DNA from 4 places in the Delftia sp. K82 genome. Region 4 is predicted to be linked to each of the others. Evidence: predicted binding sites of a transcription regulator. Region 4 holds the regulator's gene; each other region holds the start of a gene.
What was found. The regulator FNR, encoded in region 4, switches genes on or off when oxygen is low (the NO sensors DNR and NnrR bind a similar motif). The targets are predictions, from matches to a motif close to TTGATNNNNATCAA.
Positions count from the first base shown of each region.

Region 1: dsrO (sulfate reduction electron transfer complex DsrMKJOP subunit DsrO) is a predicted target of FNR. The motif match lies at 1,675-1,688, and genes of this name have one in related genera.
Region 2: KDK82_RS25625 (hemerythrin domain-containing protein) is a predicted target of FNR. The motif match lies at 2,234-2,247, and genes of this name have one in related genera.
Region 3: KDK82_RS19155 (type IV pili methyl-accepting chemotaxis transducer N-terminal domain-containing protein) is a predicted target of FNR. The motif match lies at 1,375-1,388, and genes of this name have one in related genera.

Region 1 covers NZ_MYFL01000001.1:1,804,158-1,807,692, forward strand. Annotated here, with positions in the region: gene nrfD (NrfD/PsrC family molybdoenzyme membrane anchor subunit) at 1-698, opposite strand, end outside; gene dsrO (sulfate reduction electron transfer complex DsrMKJOP subunit DsrO) at 715-1,560, opposite strand; gene KDK82_RS07805 (hypothetical protein) at 1,916-2,380, shown strand; gene KDK82_RS07810 (hypothetical protein) at 2,365-2,766, opposite strand; gene dsbG (thiol:disulfide interchange protein DsbG) at 2,778-3,535, opposite strand, start outside.
Region 2 covers NZ_MYFL01000004.1:481,264-484,798, forward strand. Annotated here, with positions in the region: gene KDK82_RS25610 (hypothetical protein) at 82-720, opposite strand; gene KDK82_RS25615 (CsbD family protein) at 1,103-1,321, shown strand; gene KDK82_RS25620 (hypothetical protein) at 1,466-2,053, shown strand; gene KDK82_RS25625 (hemerythrin domain-containing protein) at 2,308-2,808, shown strand; gene KDK82_RS25630 (MarC family protein) at 2,852-3,499, opposite strand.
Region 3 covers NZ_MYFL01000003.1:495,432-498,966, forward strand. Annotated here, with positions in the region: gene KDK82_RS19145 (DUF3297 family protein) at 76-333, shown strand; gene KDK82_RS19150 (ChaN family lipoprotein) at 385-1,260, opposite strand; gene KDK82_RS19155 (type IV pili methyl-accepting chemotaxis transducer N-terminal domain-containing protein) at 1,422-3,320, shown strand; gene KDK82_RS19160 (response regulator) at 3,349-3,535, shown strand, end outside.
Region 4 covers NZ_MYFL01000001.1:3,321,038-3,324,572, reverse strand. Annotated here, with positions in the region: gene ccoG (cytochrome c oxidase accessory protein CcoG) at 1-481, shown strand, start outside; gene KDK82_RS14630 (FixH family protein) at 539-853, shown strand; gene KDK82_RS14625 (hypothetical protein) at 1,033-1,320, shown strand; gene fnr (fumarate/nitrate reduction transcriptional regulator Fnr) at 1,402-2,121, opposite strand; gene hemN (oxygen-independent coproporphyrinogen III oxidase) at 2,284-3,535, shown strand, end outside.

The DNA of each region.
Region 1 (3,535 bases), 1.5 Mb from region 4:
TGCCACAGCTGCAGCGCCGCCTGGAAGGAGCGGCCCTGGCCCAGCCAGCCGGCAACGGCCCAGACCGCCACCATGGCCAGCAGGCACAGCGCCAGCGCCAGGCCCAGCACGCGCAGGGCCTGCAGGGCGCCGGCATCGGGGCGGTGGCGGGCGGGCAGAAAGCGCGCCGTCACCAGCATGCAGCCCACCGTGGCCAGCCAGCCCGTGAGTGCCAGGTTCAGCGGCACCCACAGCGTGTTCCACAGCGGGCGCGAGCGCACGGCCATCAGCTCGGCGCCGGTATAGGCGGTGATGGTCAGCGCAGACACGGCCAGCAGCGGCGCCAGCCAGCGCAGCCACTGCGGCCGGCCCAGCCACCAGGCCAGCACGAAGGCCAGCGCCAGTCCCACGAAGACCGGCAGCAGCAGGGCGCCCACCGACATCCACGACCACGGCGTGAAGTGCGCATAGAAATGCCAGAAGCGCGCAGGCTGGTGCAGGTCGGCCAGCAACGACACGGGCGCGGCGATGGCGCTCACGGCCAGCACCAGCACGGCGGCCGGCAGCAGGCGCGCCATGGCGCTGGCGCGCGGCGCCCAGGCGCAGGCGGCGGCCAGCAGGGCGGCGCCCGTGGCAATGCCGGCCAGGAAGAAGTACTGCACGGCCCAGGGCAGCCAGGCCGATTCGTAGGCGGGGGTCAGGAGTTCGACGATGTGCATGGGGTGCTCCTTGCGTTCAGTGGGAAGTGACCAGCCGCACGCTGGCCTGCCCGTCCACGCCGTCGACGAAGGCGTCGGGCAATCCCAGGTAGTACACATGCGGGTCCGTGCCCATGGCGGGCTTGAGCACCTTGAGGTCCTTGGCGTGCTCGCGCATGCGCTGGCGGATCTCGCTGCCCTCGTCGTTGAGGTCGCCGATCACGCGGGCGCCGCCCACGCAGCTTTCCACGCAGGCCGGCAGCAGTCCGGCTTCCAGGCGGTGCTCGCAGAAGGTGCACTTGTCGGCGGTCTGCGTCTCGTGGTTGATGAAGCGTGCGTCATAGGGGCAGGCCTGCACGCAGTAGCCGCAGCCCACGCAGCGCTCGTTGTCCACCAGCACGATGCCGTCGCTGCGCTGGAATGTGGCCTGCACCGGGCAGACCGGCACGCAGGGCGGGTTGTCGCAGTGGTTGCACAGGCGCGGCAGGTTGAGCATGGCCGGCGGCAGGTCCTCGTTGCCCGCGTGCTGCACCTCGTACTGCAGCACCGTGGTGCGGAACTGGCCCAGCGGTGGCAGGTTCTCCATGGAGCAGCTCACCGTGCAGGCCTGGCAGCCTATGCAGCGGCGCAGGTCCACCAGCATGCCGTAGCGCCTGCCGGCCTCGCCGGGACGGCGCGGCGGTTGAAAACCGGGGGTGTCGGGCGCGGCCGCCGCCACGGGCAGGGCCACGGCCGCCATGGCAGCGGCCAGCAGGTCCTGCAGGAAGCCGCGCTTGCCGGCGGCGGGCTGCGCATGGGAGAGGGTAGGGGCGGGGATGTCCTGGGAGGAGGGCTTGCAGCTGCAGTCGTTGCAGCCGCTGCCGGCGCGGGATGTTTTTGGCATGGCCTGTCTTTCATCGTCCTGCGGCCACGGATCGTGGTCGCTCAAACTCAATAAAGCATTAAAAATATGCTTTTTATATTGAATTTAATATATGAAATTCAGGGCCTTGGTGGCTTGATGTGAGTCAAGCAATGGGCTTTCCAAGTGGCTGCCGAGTGCCTGCAAAGCGCCACCGACTGCCTGCCATGGACAGGCGCCCAAGGCAGTCCATAGCGTGTGGCGCAGGGATTAAGACGGGGTTAACAGGGTGACTGCATTCCTCGGGAATGCAGGGCGCGTATCGGAAATCACCCTCTTGTTTCCGTGCGCGGCCCCGGTCTACGCTGCTTGTGTCGCCACTGCCAAGGAGTTCTCCATGAACCATGCCCTGAACAGCCTTGCTTCGGAACTGGACCTTGCCGCCGAAGCCGGCGAGCACCTGAGGCTGCAATTCACACAGGCCTGCGTGGACCGCATCGCGCACCTGCTGGAAGACCCGGACGTCATCCGCTGCGCACAAGGCCTTCGCCGCTACCTGGACGGCCAGATCGACAGGCAGGAGCTGGACCGCCTGGCCCGCGAGGCTGCCAGCCTGGCCAACCACCACCAGGGATCACGCTCCCTCGACGGCTGCGGCCATGCCGCCGTGTCCGCCACCTATGCCACGGCCCATGGGCTGGCGGGCCGGGCGCTGCAGGCGGCCGACTATGCGGCCTACGCCATGGTCTATGGCGAGGGCGGCCACGGCGCCGTCACGGACCGCGAATCGTTCGAGCCTGAATACCAATGGCAGGCGCGCTGCCTGGCCTCGCTGGCGCAGGCCGCTCAGCAGCGCACGTAGCACCAGGCCGACTGCTGCAGCAGGGCCAGTGACTCGATGCCGCCCTGCGGCAGCACGCGCATGCCGGCAGGCGCCTCGCGGCCCAGCTTCCTGAGCGTGTTCGGGCAGACCAGCGCATGAGCCAGGGCGTCCGCATCCAGATGCTGCGGCGTGCCCGGCGCGGCGTCCAGCAGCGCCTCGACGGCCGGGCCGTTGATGACGATGCGGACCTCGGCACCGGGCCGGTCCTGGCGCAGGTTGGCCAGATTGCTGCGTGCACGGGCCAGGGCGCCGGGCGTGGGCGCATGCAGCACGATGCGCAGCGGCGGCGCATCCGGCCGGGCGGGGAACAGGTCACTCCAGTCGCTGGAGGAGGTGGAAGCGGCGGGAGAACGGCTTGTGCTCATGGTCGTCCTCGTCATTTCCTGCCACGCGGCCCCATGACCTCTTCCAGCAGGCCCGGCGGCAGGCCGGTGCGTACCTGCACCACTCCCTTGTCATCCTTCCAGACCAGGGCCGGCGTGGCACGCAGTCCCCAGGTGGACATCAGCGAGGCATGGTTGGCCAGCACCTGCCGCGTGGCCTGCGGCACCGGGGCCAGCGGCGTGGCGCCCGCGCCCTCTGCGCTGGCGCGGCCGGCCCTGGCATAGGCGCGTGCGTGCTCGGCCAGGGCCTGCTCGGGCTGGCGCGCGGTCAGCAAGGCGGCGGCCTTGCCCTCGCTGCTGGGCTTGAGGATGCCCACCAGAATGTGGCGCAACTGCACCTGGCCACTCTCCACCCAGGGCCGGGCATCGTTCCACAGCTGGTTGCAATAGGGGCAGTTGGGGTCGGTGAACACATAGACCGTGCGCGGCGCGTCGGCGCGGCCATCCGGTATGGACTGGGCGCGCTGCACATCGCCCCACAGCTGCTCGCCCATTGGCTTTTGCACGGCGGCCTGCAGGGCCTGGGCGTTCACGTCGCGGCCCTGGGCGTCGATCACCGTGCCCAGCACCCAGTGCTTGCCGTCGGGCATGCGGTAGATGGGCACGGGCTGGCGGTCGCGGTAGGCGGCCCAGGCCTTGAGTCCGCCCACGGCCGGCAGCGGTCCCACCAGGGTCAGTCCCTGCTGGGCCAGAAACTCCTCCGATGGCAGCTCGGACGCCGCGGCCGGCAGGGCCAAGGCTGCCGACAGGG
Region 2 (3,535 bases), on a different contig from region 4:
GAAGGCCTTACGCCTGAGTTACGCCTGAATCAGGAGGATTTGACCCTCAACGCCCTTGTGTAGGCCACCTTGCTGGAGGTGCTACGCGTGCGGAGCAGGCCGGTGTTCGTTGCCTTGCGGGCAGCCATCAGCGCACGCGACATGCTGGCCTGTTTCAGGCTGAGCACTTCGGTGTTGATGTCGGCACGTTCTTTGGTAAGCATGGCAGGCTCCTGTCGAATGAAGTATAGCAACGAGGCTTCCATCGAGCCTTTGCGATAGCGCTTTGAAGGTCCTGTTGTACAGGCGCTCCAGCCGAGGAGATGCCGGGAAATAAAAGAACTGTTCGATCTCCTGCATCTCATCGAGATAGAACACCATCACGCTGCAAAGCGTTTGCACGAACTGGAAGATCTGGAACGCTTCCGGCAGACACCAGCCATCAGGTTTGAAGTGGTCCGCTTCTGCGTCGGCGCGGCAAAACTTGACCAGCCGAGAGAACTCTGCAGGAGCGAAGTCCTTTGCGTCCAGGTTGTCCAGCATCGTGAGCAGGAGCTCGGGATCGTTGCCAGTCTCCGCATGGGGCGAAAGGAACAGAAACCAGAAGTCCAGCCCTGCGAATCGCACAGGGATGATCTCCCGGTCTGAATCAATCTCAGCCAAGTCTCCAATCCAGATGCCATCTGCGGGCGCTGCTGCAAACAGCTGCTTGCGCAAATCATCTTCAATCCACGCAGTCAATAATTTTCCCTCTCTGGAGAAAAATTAGACCTTGCACCATCTTTGGCTGCTTGCCTCATACCGTCTATCTGGGCGGTGAATTTCTCTGCACTTTCCTTTTGCGCAAGGACCCCAGCGAGCCGTACGCGCCGATATGCGGGGTGGACCACAGAGGCGCCTGGGCGGGCGCCTGACCCAGCGCTTCCCGCGCGTCCGTCAGGGGCTGTAGTCCCGATCCCACCGTCTCGGCTGCCCCTGGGACGACCGTCAACACTAGGTCCAGACTACGACGCGCAGCCCCCAGGTTTTTTACAGTGGAACCGTCGCTGATGCAGATCGCGGCTTTGAAAAAACAAGGCCTGATTGCACAGCGCTACTTCAACATCACTGAAAGGACCAAGCCATGAATGAAGACCGCATCAAGGGCAACTGGAAGCAATTCACCGGCAAGATCCGTGAGCAATGGGGCAAGCTCACCGATGACGATCTGGATGTGATCGCCGGCAAGCGCGAGCAATTCCTGGGCAAGCTGCAGGAGCGCCAGGGCCTGGCCCGCGACGCTGCCGAAAAGCAGCTGACCGACTGGCAAAAGCGCAACCCCGACTTCCGCTTCGAAGACTGACGAGGGTGGACTGCGGATGGGCTGGACGCCCTGGCCGGCGCCACCATCCGCTCCCCGACAGCCGGCGTGCCTGAGGGCACGCACCAATGGCCCGCCGCCGCAGGCACCAAGGGCCGCTTCAGTACAAATACAAGGAGTTCCATCATGCAAACACCGCAACGCTTTCGCCACATGCTGTCCGCCGTCGCCCTGGGCCTGATGGCCTCCGGCGCCATGGCCATGACCAATGCGGAGCACACGGCCGCCAAGAACCAGATCGAGGCCGACTACAAGGCTGCCAAGGAACAGTGCAAGCCGCTCAAGGACAACGCCAAGGACGTCTGCGAGAAGCAGGCCAAGGGCCAGGAAAACGTGGCCAAGGCCGAACTGGAATCGCGCCGCAATCCTTCGCCCAAGAACAGCGAAAAGGCACTCAAGGCCAAGGCTGATGCGGACTACGACATCGCCAAGGAAAAGTGCGATGACCTCAAGGGCGACGCCAAGGACGTCTGCGTGAAGGATGCCAAGGCCGCCCACGTGCACGCCGTGGAAGCCGCCAAGGTGAACAAGGCCCAGGCCGAGCCTGCTGCCAACTCCGCAGCCAAGGCTGCCAACGTGGCCGAAACCCGCAAGGACGCTGCAGAGGAAACCCGCGAAGCCGACTACAAGGCTGCCAAGGCCCGTTGCGACACCATGAGCGGCGCTGCCAAGGACACCTGCGTGGCTGATGCCAAGCGGAAATATGGACAGTAAGCTGGTAGGCACCCCCTGAGGCGCTGCGCGCCTTCCCCCTCTCTACTTGCTTCGCAAGGGAGGGGGACGGCACCTTCGCCGCGAGGCGGCTCTTGCTCGGTGCCCCTGGCCTTTTGGCCGCGCCAGTTTTATCCGCCTTGACCAAGCCCCGTTCGCGGGGCTTTGCTGTTTTCGGGTTGGCTGATGTGGGTCAAACGGGTTGGGCGGTGCTGTTCCTAAGCTGCAGGCTTTCACGATGAAGGCAGGAGAAGCATATGGCCGTGCTGGAATGGAGCGGAGCGCTGGCATTGGAGTTGCCGGCCATGGACGAGGTGCATCAGGAGTTCGTCCTGCTACTGGCCGAGGTGGAGGCGGCCGATGATGCGCAGCTGTGCGCGCGCTGGGATGAGCTGATCGCGCATACGCAGGTGCATTTCGACCAGGAAGACCGCTGGATGCAGTCCACGCGCTTCACCAGTACCAACTGCCACAGCCTGCAGCACAAGGTGGTGCTGCAGGTGATGCGCGAGGGGGCGGCCAAGGCGGCGGCCGGTGATCTGGCCGTGATCCGCAGCATGGCGGGCGAGCTGGCGGCGTGGTTCGTGCACCATGCGCAGACCATGGATGCGGCGCTGGCCCTGCATCTGCGCAGTGCGGGCTTCGATCCCGCCACGGGCTCCCTGGCGCACCCTGAGGCCTTGCCCGAGCAGCCCATCACGGGCTGCGGCGGTGCCTGCGACGGAAGCGCCGACCGCGCGCGGGCCGTGCCGGCCTGAACCGATCTGAACCGGCAGCAAGGCCACCAGTCAGCCAGCCCGCTCAGGGCACGATCGCGGGCGATGCCAGGATGGGGAAGATCTTCACCAGCCCGCCCGCCATCACCTCCACGGCTAGGGCCGCGAGGATCAGGCCCATGAGCCGCGTCATCACGTTGATGCCGGTCTTGCCCAGCACGCGGGCGATCGGGTCGGCCAGTGAAAAACAGACCATCACCACCAGCGCCACCACCACGCCATAGCCCACCAGGGCCAGGTGCTGCCAGATGGTGCGTGCCTGGTCGGCGTAGATCACCACGGTGGACATGGAGGCCGGCCCCGTCAGCAGCGGAATCGTCAGCGGCACCACGGCAATGCTGTTGCCCATGGCAGCCTTTTCCGCGCCAGCGACCAGCGTGGGCGCGTTGGGCCGTTCCTCGGCCGGGCGGGCGTTGAGCATGTTCATGGCGCTGATCAGCAGCAGCAGGCCACCGCCCACCTGAAAGCTCTGCAGCGAGATGTTGAAGAAGTCCAGCACCTGCAGCCCGATGATGGCGCAGGCCGCGATCACGCAGAACGAGGCCAGCGCCGCCGTGCGAATGGTCTGCTGGCGCTGCTGGGCGCTGAATCCCTCGGTGTAGTGGATGAAGAAGGGGACGATGGCCAGCGGGTTGATGATGGCCACCAGCGTGATCAGCGGTTTGAGGTCCATCGCATTCCCTGTAGGTTGCCGCCGCCCACCTGTGCC
Region 3 (3,535 bases), on a different contig from region 4:
TGTCAGCCAGCGCCTGCCTGCGAATTGCGCGGACAATACCGGCTTTCTTCAGAACCCTCTTGCGAGAACAAGACCATGACCGACGCCAACGCACCCGCCGATCGCCCCGCACTGCCCGACCATCTGTCCATCGACCCGCGCAGCCCGCACCATGTGGCCGCCGTGTTCGAGCACGACATCGGCATCCGCTTCAACGGCAACGAGCGCTTCGATGTGGAGGAATACTGCGTGAGTGAGGGATGGATCAAGGTGCCTGCCGGCAAGACGGTGGACCGCAAGGGAAAGCCCCTGCTGATCAAGCTCAAGGGCGCCGTGGAAGCTTTCTACCGCTGATTTCCGGCCGGTCGCAAGGCCGGCCGCAACCTCTTCAAGAATCAGCGGGCTTCAGCCCGCATCGGCCCGCGGCGCCGGCGGATTCCTGAACTTCTCCCGCAGCTCGGCGCAGTGGTCCTTGGCGGGCAGGGCATCCGTCTTCTGCAGCCAATCCACATCCGAGGCCTGCGCCACCGATGTCTCCCCCGCCTGCGCCACGGCCACCTTGGCGCCTGCGGCCTCGGGCAGCCAGGTGGGAATGCCCACGCCGCGCAGCACGTGGCCGCGCCCGGCCACCAGCAGCACGGTCTTGCCGGGCTTGACTGCGGCCCTGGCCACCTCGGCCATGCTGGCATCGCGGGCCAGCTGGATGCGGGCCATGGGCGCCAGCTGGGTGTCGGGCAGCAGGCCGCAGTGGCCTTCGCGGATGGCGTCGAGCTGGCGCTGCCAGCCCTCGGGCGGCAGGTGGGTGTCCAGGTTTTCGTTGCGCATGGCCTGCTTCATGTCGGCGCGCGGCAGGTTGCCCCCCAGCACGGGCACGCCCGCGCGCACGGCGGCCATGACCACGCCGCGGTAGCGCGGCCAGGGCCAGGCCGCGTCCTGCCATTGCAGGGCCTGCTGCACCGCGTCCTCGGAGGCATCGCGTGCCAGGCTGGCCGTGGAGCCCGTGCGCGGCGCCATCTCGATCACCAGCGCGGCCAGGCGCTCCTGTTTTGCCAACTGCTCCACCGTGGCCTGCTGCCAGGCCTGGTGGGCGACCGCATCGTGCTGCTCGCCCAGCAGCACGATGGGCGCGTCGGACCAGCGCTGCAACTGCTGCGTCCAGTCCCGCGCCGGGGCGGAGGAGCTGGCGCAGCCGGCAAGGGCTGCCGCCAGCAATGCGGCCGCAGCCAGGCCGGCAAGGCGCGGGGTGCGGATGAAGGGGCGGGGGATGGAGCGGACTTGCATGGCCCCATGCTAAACACTGGCCTCGCCCGGGGACGCCATAGGCCCTGTGGGCGTTGGGGGCAGTTGAAAGGATCCTAGGAATCGGGGCGGGAGCACGGCGCAAACGGGCGGCGCTTGATTCAGGTCAAGACGCGCAAATGTGCGGTGGCTACAGTGCAACCATGCATGGCAAGCCCTCGCTTTCGACCAAGCTGCTGCTCATGGGCGCAGCCTGCCTGCTCGCGGCCGTGGCATCGATCGGTTTCACGCTGTGGGTGGCCTGGCAGCTGGAAGGCGGTGCGGCGGCGGTGAACGAGGCCGGGCGGCTGCGCATGAGCATGGTGCGCATGGCCATGGCGCGCCAGAACGAGGCGCCAGCGCAGTGGCAGGAGCGCGCACGACAGTTCGACGCCAGCCTGGACCTGCTGCGCAGCGGCGACATGTCGCGGCCGCTGTTCGTGCCCTGGAGCGATGCGGTCAGCGCGCGCTACGAGCGCATACGCGGCGACTGGAGTGCGCTGCGCACGCAGTGGCAGGCCGAGGACCATGTCGATGCGCAGGCCATCATGGGCAGCGCCGACGCCTTCGTGCGCGAGGTGGACGGCTTTGTCGAGGCCATCGAGGACCGGCTCTCGCGCTGGACGGCCATCCTGCACCTGTTTCAGATGTGTCTGATGGCGCTGGCCATCATCGCGGCCGTGAGTTTCATGGCCACGAGCTACTGGCTGGTGCTGCATCCCGTGGGCCAGCTGCGCTCGGCGCTGGAGCGCATGCGCCGCGGACACCTGGACACGCGCATGAGCGTGGAGGTGGATGACGAGTTCGGCCAGCTGGCGGCCGGCTTCAACCTCATGGCCCAGTCGCTGCAAAGCTCGCACGCCGAGCTGGAAGACAAGGTGCGCGAGAAGACCGCCAGCCTCAACGTGCAGCACCAGCAGCTGCAGGCGCTGTACGCGGTCAGCGTGCAGGCGTCGGAGGCCGCCAGCCTGCAGTCCCTGGCCGAAGGCTTTGTGCGCCAGGTCCGCCTGGCGGCCCAGGCCGATGCGGCCACGGTGCGCTGGTCCGACGAGGCCAACGAGCGCTACGTGCTGCTGGCCGGCGACGGCCTGCCCCAGTCCATGTCGGTGCAGGAGCACTGCCTGCACACGGGCGCCTGCCTGTGCGGCCAGCCGCGCGAGCAGGCGCGGCTGCGCGTGATCCCCATCACGCCGGCCAGCGACCTGCAACTGCCCCACTGCCGCGAGGCCGGCTTCGAGACCGTGGTCAGCATCCCCGTGCAACTGCAGCAGCGCCTGCTGGGCGAGGTCAACCTGTTCTTTCGCTCCACCGTGGTGCTCACGGACGACATGCGCGACCTGCTGTCCGCCATGGCGCGCCACCTGGCCAGCGCCATGGAAAGCCTGCGCGCCACGGCGCTGGAGCGCGAGGCCGCCGTGGCCGAGGAGCGCGGCCTGATCGCGCGCGAGCTGCATGACTCCATTGCCCAGTCGCTGGCCTTTCTCAAGATACAGACCCAGTTGCTGCGCGACGCCGTGGCCAAGGGCCGCGACGAGGCGCGCGACCGCAGCCTGGGCGAGCTGGAAGTGGGCGTGCGCGAATGCTATGCCGACGTGCGCGAGCTGCTGGTGCATTTCCGCACGCGCACCAGCGCCGAGGACATCGAGGCCGCGCTGCGCGCCACGCTGTCCAAGTTCGAGCACCAGACGGGCATCGCCACCTCGCTGAGCATGACGGGCCAGGGCCTGCCGCTGGCGCCCGACGTGCAGATCCAGGTGCTGCACATGGTGCAGGAGGCGCTGTCCAACGTGCGCAAGCACGCGGGTGCCAGGCATGTGGAGCTGCGCGTGGGGCGCCACCCCTGGCGCTTCGAAGTCTGCGACGACGGCTGCGGCTTCGTCCCCGCCGACGTTGCGCCGGACTCGCTGCATGTGGGCCTGGGCATCATGCGCGAGCGTGCCCTGCTGGCGCAGGCGCTGGTCCATGTCCACTCCCGCCCCGGCGAGGGCACGCGCGTGCTGATCGAGCTGCCGCCGTCGGCCTCGGCCGGCGCGCCAGCGCAGGCCCTCCCCTCGAACGCGTGACACGCTCCCGGAAGAAAAAAGCCGCCCCATGTCCTTCTCCAGCCCCATCTCCGTCTTCGTCATCGACGACCACACGCTGTTCCGGCGCGGCCTGATCGCCCTCATCGCCCAGGACGCAGGCCTGCGCGTGGTCGGCGAGGCCGGCGACGCGGGCGAGGCCCTGCGCCTGGTGCCCGCGCTGGCGCCCCAGGTCATCCTGCTGGACAACCACCTGC
Region 4 (3,535 bases):
GATCCGCCTGACCACGCAGAACGCCATGGCCGGCCTGTGGCGGCGTGCCCAGGTGCTGCGCCGCATCTTCCGTCCGCGCGTGCTGATCTACTCGGCCGTGCTGATCGGCTTGAGCGTGGCCATGATCGTGAGCCTGGCGCTGCGCCAGTCGGTCAAGGTCGACGTGATACGCGACCGGGCGTCGCTGTCGCGCATCGTCGCGGGCGGCAAGCTGGAAAATGTCTACCGCCTGCAGATCATGAATGCCACCGAGCAGGCCCAGCGCTACCGCATCAGCGCCCATGGCCTCGATGGGCTGGAGCTGGCTTCCGAGCAGGAAGTCGAGGTCGGCCCGGCCGAGACGCGCGGCATTGCGGCGCGCCTGCAGATTCCCTACGGTTCGGCCGAGCCGGGCTCGCACACCGTATTCTTCGATATCGATGCCGTGCATTCAGGCGCGGGACGCGCGTCCGAAAAGGCCGTCTTCCTGGTGCCCCGGTGATGTTCCTGGCAGGCGCGGCACGGTCCGCGCCTGCCGCCTGAAAGAAAGAGTTTTCCCATGTCTTCCAGTCCCGCAGTTTCCGCGCCCGCGCAGGCTCCCTCGCACCCCGACGCCGGCAAGCCCTGGTGGAAGTTCGGCCATGTCTGGCTGGTGGTGGCCGGCCCGGCGGCCGTGGTGGTCGCTGCCGTGATCACGGCCATCATCGCCATCAATGGCGCCGATCCCGTGATCGACCCCGACTACTACCGCAACGGCATCACGATCAACGAGCGTGCCGATGGCGTGCGCGAAGTGCCCAAGAGCATGGCGCCCGCCGTCACCGGCCGCAACCATGCGGCCACGCCCGCGCACGATCACCCCACGGACCGCTGATCGCCGTGCACCCCTGCAAGAGGCCGCAGTCGCGGCCTTTTTGCATGGCGGATCGCATCTCCGGCATGCGCGACGGGTGAGGGTTTCCTACAGGCGTGCAGGGCGCTGCGGGGCTTGGCGCCATGCGTTGGCGCGGCGCACAATGAAGGCGACCCCTCGACAGCACAAGGAGATCGCTGATGTTGGCCCAACGCTGGATGTGGATTGCCTGGCCTGCCTTTCTGGCAGCCGCCGTGATGGAGATGCTGGTTTTTGCCTTTGTGGACCCGCTGGAGCTGCATTGGCTCGGCGACCTGGGCTGGTCGCGCCAGGGCATCTACACGCTGGCCTTCTTCGCCTTCTGGGGCGTGACCATGCTCTCCAGCCTGATGACCACCATGCTGGGCCGCTCGGCCCGCGATCTCAATGACGGCGTGGTCTCCGAGCCCGACCCGGACCTGGCCATGCAGGGGCTGGGGCGGGACTGAGCGAGAGCCCGCCGCAATGAACAAGGCCCGCTGTCGCGGGCCTTGTTCATTGGCGGATGAATGCTTGCCGCCCTTGCAGCCTCACTGGCACTGCTGGCTGTTGACGATGCGCTTGAGCGCCTCCGTGTCCAGGATGCGCAGATGGCGCTGGCGCACCTCGATGATGTTGTCGTCCGCGAACTTGGAGAAGGTGCGGCTCACCGTCTCCAGCTTCAGGCCCAGGTAGCTGCCGATTTCCTCGCGCGTCATGCGCAGCACCAGTTCGGACTTGGAAAAGCCCCGCGCATGCAGGCGCTGCACCAGGTTGAGCACGAAGGCGGCCAGGCGCTCTTCGGCGCGCATGCTGCCCAGCAGCAGCATCACGCCGTGCTCGCGCACGATCTCGCGGCTCATGACCTTGTGCACATGGTTTTGCAGGGCCGTGACCTCGCGCGACAGGTCTTCCAGCTTGTCGAAGGGCATGACGCAGACTTCGGCGTCTTCCAGCGCGACGGCATCGCAGGTGTGGTGGTCGTTGACGATGCCGTCCAGGCCAATGATCTCGCCGGCCATCTGAAAGCCTGTGACCTGGTCGCGTCCGTCCTCGGTGGCCACGCAGGTCTTGAAGAAGCCGGTGCGGATGGCGTACAGCGAGGTGAATGTCTCGCCATTGCGAAACAGCAGGCCTCCGCGCTTGACCTTGCGGCGCGTGGCCACGATGTCGTCGATGCGCTGCATCTGCTCGGCATCCAGGCCCATGGGCATGCACAGTTCGCGCAGGTTGCAGTTGGAGCAGGAGGCTTTGATGGTCTGAAGGTTCATGGAGTGATAAACATCAGCGGCACACAGCGTGCCGGCGGTGACCTCGTGGATTGCGATGAGTTGGATCAAATTGTCGCAGCAGTCCCTCAAACAACTCTTGATATGAGTCAAGGACATGACCGATGTGCTGCGGCACAGTCGAGGTATTAGAGGAAAAAACCCATGACCGCTGTCACCCCAGAGCTGCTGCGTCGCTTTGACGTACCGGGGCCCCGATACACCTCGTTCCCTACCGCCGACCGCTTTGTCGAGGCCTTTGGTGCAGAGGACTATATCCTGGCGCTGCAACAACGCAAATCGAGTACCGCAGCGCGTGCCATGCCTTTGTCGCTGTATGTGCACGTGCCCTTTTGCGAGTCGCTTTGCTACTACTGCGCCTGCAACAAGATCGTGACGCGCCACCACGATCGCGCCGCCGTCTACCTGGACTACCTGGCGCGCGAGATGGCCTTGCACACGGCCCATTGCGGCAAGGGCCAGACCGTCAGCCAACTGCACCTGGGCGGCGGCACGCCCACCTTCTTCTCCGACGATGAGCTGCGCACGCTGATGGGCCTGTTGCGCGAGCATTTCAAGCTGGAGCCGGGTGGCGAATACTCCATCGAGGTCGATCCGCGCACCGTCAGCGTTGAGCGCCTGGCCGTGCTCAAGGAGCTGGGCTTCAACCGCCTGAGCTTCGGCGTGCAGGACTTCGACGAGCAGGTGCAGATCGCGGTGCACCGCGTGCAGCCGGCCGAGCAGGTGTTCGAGCTGGTGGCGGCCGCGCGGCAGCTGGGCTTTGCCTCCATCAACGTGGACCTGATCTACGGCCTGCCCAAGCAGACGCCCGAATCCTTCGAGCGCACGCTGGCCCAGGTCAACGCGCTGCGGCCCGACCGCATCGCGCTCTATGCCTATGCCCACCTGCCCGAGCGCTTCAAGCCGCAGCGGCGCATTGCGGCCGAGGATCTGCCCCAGGGGGCCGACAAGCTGGCCATGCTGTCGCGTTCCATCGCCGCGTTCATGGACGGTGGCTATGTCTACGTGGGCATGGACCACTTCGCCCTGCCCGAGGACTCGCTGGCCGTGGCCAAGCGCCAGGGCCGGCTGCACCGCAACTTCCAGGGCTACAGCACCCAGCCCGACTGCGACCTGATTGCGCTGGGCGTGTCGGCCATCGGCAAGGTGGGCGCCAGCTACAGCCAGAACGCCAAGACGCTGGAGGAGTACTACGACGCCATCGACGCCAGCCACCTGCCCGTGGTGCGGGGCCTGGCGCTGTCGCGCGACGACCTGGTGCGCCGCGCCGTCATCATGGCCATCATGTGCCAGGGCGCCGTGCTGTTCGAGCCCATGGAGCAGGCCTGGCTGCTGGGCTTCCGCGAGTACTTCGCGCCCGAGATGGCGGCCCTGGAGGACCTGCAGGCCAAGGGCC